2 regions of the Mesorhizobium bavaricum genome follow, and region 2 is predicted to be linked to the other one. Evidence: riboswitches for the same ligand, from Rfam matches in the RefSeq annotation. Region 2 holds a riboswitch; the other holds the start of a gene.

Region 1 (2,392 bases), 1.7 Mb from region 2:
GCCTGACGGCAATGGGAGGTCAGCGCGCGGGGCGGAAATGCTTGGACAGTTTCAGCCCCTGCGCCTGGTAGTTGGAGCCGAGATCTGTGCCATAGAGCGCCTGCGGCCGCTTCAGCATGTGCTCGTAGACCAGCCGGCCGACGATCTGGCCATGGTCGAGGATGAACGGCACTTCGTGGCTGCGCACTTCGAGCACCGCCCGGCTGCCGCTACCACCGGACGCAGAGTGGCCAAAACCCGGATCGAAGAAGCCGGCATAGTGGACGCGGAATTCGCCGACGAGCGGATCGAACGGCGTCATCTCGGCGGCGTAGAGCGGCGGCACATGCACTGCTTCCTGGCTGACGAGGATGTAGAATTCATCGGGATCGAGCACCAGTTCGCCGGCGCCGCTCTTGTGGATCGGCTCCCAGAAGTCGACGACCTCTTGCGCGGCGCGCTTGTCGACGTCGACAAGTCCGGTGTGATGCTTGCCGCGATAGCCGACCAGCCCGTTTTGATCGCCGTTGAGGTCGATCGACAGCGCAATGCCGCCACCGGAAATGTTCGGCGGCTCGGTGGCAACCAGCATCTCGGCGCGATGCAGGTCATGCAGCTCGGCTTCAGACAGCAGCGCATTGCCGGTGCGGAAGCGTATCTGCGACAGTCGCGAACCGGTGCGCGCGACGATCGGAAAGGTGCGCGGGCTGACCTCGAGATAGAGCGGTCCGTGATAGCCGGCGGCGATCTTGTCGAACTCGTGGCCACGGTCGGTCATGACGCGGGTGAAGATGTCGAGTCGCCCGGTCGAACTCTTCGGATTGGCCGAGGCCGAAATGTCCGCCGGCAATGCCAGGCTTTCAAGCAAGGGGACGATATAAACGCAGCCGGTCTCCAGCACCGCGCCCTCGGCAAGATTGATCTCGTGCAGCTGCAGCCGGTCGAGCTTTTCCGAAACCTTGTGGTTGGGACCCGGCAGGAACGAGGCCCGCACCCGCCAGGCCTTGTCGCCGAGCCGCAGATCCAGGCTCGCCGGCTGGATCTGGTCGATATCGAGCGCGCGGGCCGACTTCAGCGCGCCGGACTGGAACAGCGCCGAAATGTCCTGATCGGGAAGAATGCCTGTCTGCCGCAAGGCTCCACTCCTAGGCCAGACGTTTTCTGATCGCAGGTTCCTGCCGCAAAACCGTGGAACACTTTTGCGGAACCTGCTTGGTACAAACCTCTTAATCAAGCCGGCAATTGACGCAAGCGTGGCGCGGGTTTAAAGGGTCGTTATCCCGTGGTGATTTGGCCGGTCGGCTTGCAGCCACGTTAAACAAGTCGCTAAAGGACCGTCGGGCCGCAAGGCCGTATGGACCGGTTGCGACTTTCGCGGCCGGTTTTTTTGTGTCTGGAACAAAAGCGATGAGCACCAAGAAGCGCAACTGGAAGCCTCAAACAGCACTCGTCCATAGCGGAACCCTGCGTTCCGGTTTCGGCGAAACCTCCGAGGCGATGTACCTGACCCAGGGCTATGTCTACGAAACGGCGCAGGCGGCGGAAGCCCGCTTCAAGGGCGAGGAGCCGGGCTTCATCTATTCGCGCTATGCCAATCCGACCGTCGACATGTTCGAAAAGCGCATGTGCGCGCTCGAAGCCGCCGAGGACGCGCGCGCCACGGCGTCCGGCATGGCGGCGGTGACCGCAGCCCTCCTGTGCAGCGCCAAGGCCGGCGACCATATCGTGGCGGCGCGCGCGCTGTTCGGCTCCTGCCGCTGGGTGGTCGAGACGCTGGCGCCGAGATACGGCATCGAGGCGACGCTGGTCGACGGCACCGACATCGCCAACTGGGAAAAGGCCGTCAAGCCGAACACCAAGCTGTTCTTCCTGGAAAGCCCGACCAACCCGACGCTGGAAGTGGTCGACATCGCTGCGGTTGCCTCGCTTGCCAATTCGATCGGCGCACGGCTGATCGTCGACAATGTCTTTGCCACGCCCCTGCAACAGAAACCGCTGCAGCTCGGCGCGCACATCGTCGTCTATTCGGCGACCAAGCACATTGACGGCCAGGGCCGCTGTCTCGGGGGTGTCATCCTGTCGGACAAGAAATGGATCGACGAGAACCTGCACGACTACTTCCGCCACACCGGCCCCAGCCTGTCACCGTTCAATGCCTGGACACTGCTGAAGGGCCTGGAGACACTGCCGCTACGCGTGCGCCAGCAGACGGAAAGCGCCGGCAAGATCGCGGATTTCCTGGCCGAACGGCCCGAAATCGCCCGCGTCATCTATCCCGGCCGCGCCGACCACCCGCAGGCGGCCATCGTCAAGAAGCAGATGTCGGGCGGCTCGACGCTGATCTGCCTGGACGTCAAGGGCGGCAAGCAGGCGGCCTTCGCCTTGCAGAACGCCCTCGACATCGTGCTGATCT
Region 2 (2,392 bases):
CGGGTTTTGGTGCCGGCAAAGGCATCCGCCAGCCGGCCGCCATGGTCGGCGGCGAGATCGAAATAGTCCATCGAGCGCGTCATGTAGAGGTAGGAATTGGCATCGAAACGGTCGACGAAGGTCATGCCCTGGTGGCGCAGATAACTTTCGATCTGGAAGTCGGCGTCGAAACCGAAGGTCAGCGCTTCGCGATCCTGCAGATTGCGGCCGAATTTCCGGTGCAGGGCGGCTTCGGACAGATAGGTGATGTGGGCCGCCATGCGCGCCACTGCCAACCCCTTTTCCGGGCGTCTGCCGTGCTCGAAATATTTGCCGCCGTGCCAGTCCGGATCGGCCATCACGGCTTGCCGGCCGACCTCATGGAAGGCGATGTTCTGCGAGGAATGGCGTGCGCCGGTGGCAATCGGCAGTGCCGAGAAGACGCGCTCCGCATAGCTCGACGCCCATTCCAGCACCTGCATGCCGCCCATCGAGCCGCCGAGCACGCAAAACAGTTTTTCAATGCCGAAATGGTCGATCAGCATCTGCTGCGCCCGCACCATGTCGCGGATGGTGATGATCGGCAGGTCGAGCCCATAGGGCTTGCCGGTGGCGGGGTTGGTCGAGGCCGGGCCGGTGGAGCCCAGACAACCGCCGATCACGTTGGAGCAGATGACGAAGAAGCGGTTGGTGTCGATGATCTTGCCGGGGCCGATCAGCACCTCCCACCAGCCCGGCTTGCCGGTCACCGGATTGGTGCTGGCGACGTGCTGGTCGCCGGTCAGCGCATGGCAGACGAGGATGGCGTTGGAGCGGGCGTCGTTCAGAGTGCCGTAGGTCTGGTAAGCGATCTGGAACGGCGACAGCAGGGTGCCGGCATCGAGCTTGAGTGGCTTGTCGGGTCCAAAACGCAAGACCGGGCTCGACGGTTGGTCGGCCTCGTTGTTGGTTTTTCCAGCGCGCAAAGCGGCCATTGCATCCATCTCACACTTTGAATCCACGCACCGTGCTTTTCGAAGATCGATGCCGATGCGGCGTCCGGCCGGCGCGGACAACAAAAAACCGGCATTGCGGTCGCAAAGCCGGTTACAGGATGCAAACGGCCCTTTAGCAAGTTGTTTAACGTGGCTGCAAGCCGACCGGCCAAATCACCACGGAACTGTCAGCGTTCTTCTAGAACTCGCCCGCCTCGCCGTCAATGCCGGCGGCCGGCACAACTGCACCTCTCGACATTGCCGACCATGGCTTGTATTTCCGCTGCGGCTTCCCCGCGGAAGCGTTCTCGACGGATTTTTATGACATGAGCCAGACACCGGACAAGGCACGTCCAACCCCGCGCGCGGGCATCATGGACATCGACGCCTATGTGCCGGGCAAGAGCACGGCGCCCGCCGGCGTCGCCAAAGTCTACAAGCTGTCGTCGAACGAGAATCCGCTCGGTCCGTCGCCGAAGGCGATCGAGGCAGCGCGAGAGATTGCTGGAAAGCTCGACGTCTATCCCGACGGCACCGCCAGGCGGCTGCGTGAAGCGATCGCCGAGGTGCATGGCCTCAACCCGCAGAACATCATCTGCTCCAACGGCTCCGACGAAATTCTCGGCCTGCTGGCGCAGACCTATCTCGCGCCCGGCGACGAGGCGATTTTCACCGAACACGCCTTCATGGTCTACAAGATCTACATCCAGTCAGCCGGCGCCACTCCGGTCGCGGTCAAGGAGACCGACGAGCGCGCCGACATCGATGCGATGCTGGCCGCCGTCACACCGCGTACGAAGATCGTCTTCCTTGCCAATCCCAACAACCCGACCGGCACCTATGTGCCGTTCCAGGAGGTGCGCCGTCTGCATGCCGGCCTGCCCAGGCATGTGCTTCTGGTCCTCGACGCGGCCTACGCCGAATATGTCCGCCGCAACGATTATGAGGCCGGCATCGAACTGGTCGGCGGTGCCGAGAACGTGGTGATGACCCGCACCTTCTCCAAGATCGGCCTGGGCGGGGCGCGGATCGGCTGGATGTACGCGCCGATGCACATCGTCGACGCCATCAACCGCGTGCGTGGCCCTTTCAACGTCAATGCCACGGCGATCGAGGCCGGCATCGCCGCAATCCGTGACCGCGATCACGTCCAACGCAGCGTGATGCATAACGAGACCTGGCTCACCTGGTTGAGCGAGGAATTGAGCAAGCTCGGGCTGCGGGTAACGCCAAGCGTCGGCAATTTCATCCTGATCCATTTTCCCGACGACCAGAAACATTCGGCGGCGGCGGCGGACGACTATCTGACGGCGCGTGGCTATATCCTGCGGCGCGTTTCCGGCTACGGCTTTCCCAACGCGCTACGGATGACCATCGGCACCGAAGAAGCCAATCGTGGCGTTGTCGCCGCTCTCACGACATTCCTGAAAAGCTAGAAC

Evidence for each region. A riboswitch is a leader RNA that binds a small molecule or an ion and turns the genes downstream of it on or off. The one in region 2 is predicted to bind S-adenosylmethionine.
Region 1: another riboswitch for S-adenosylmethionine. It lies ahead of AC1RZR_RS00965 (O-succinylhomoserine sulfhydrylase); the one in region 2 lies ahead of metX (homoserine O-acetyltransferase MetX).

Annotation. Positions count from the first base shown of each region.
Region 1 is NZ_CM165566.1:179,911-182,302, forward strand. It holds gene AC1RZR_RS00960 (2'-deoxycytidine 5'-triphosphate deaminase) at 20-1,114, opposite strand; SAM riboswitch at 1,252-1,329, shown strand; gene AC1RZR_RS00965 (O-succinylhomoserine sulfhydrylase) at 1,387-2,392, shown strand, end outside.
Region 2 is NZ_CM165566.1:1,871,191-1,873,582, forward strand. It holds gene metX (homoserine O-acetyltransferase MetX) at 1-953, opposite strand, end outside; SAM riboswitch at 1,067-1,144, opposite strand; gene hisC (histidinol-phosphate transaminase) at 1,280-2,389, shown strand.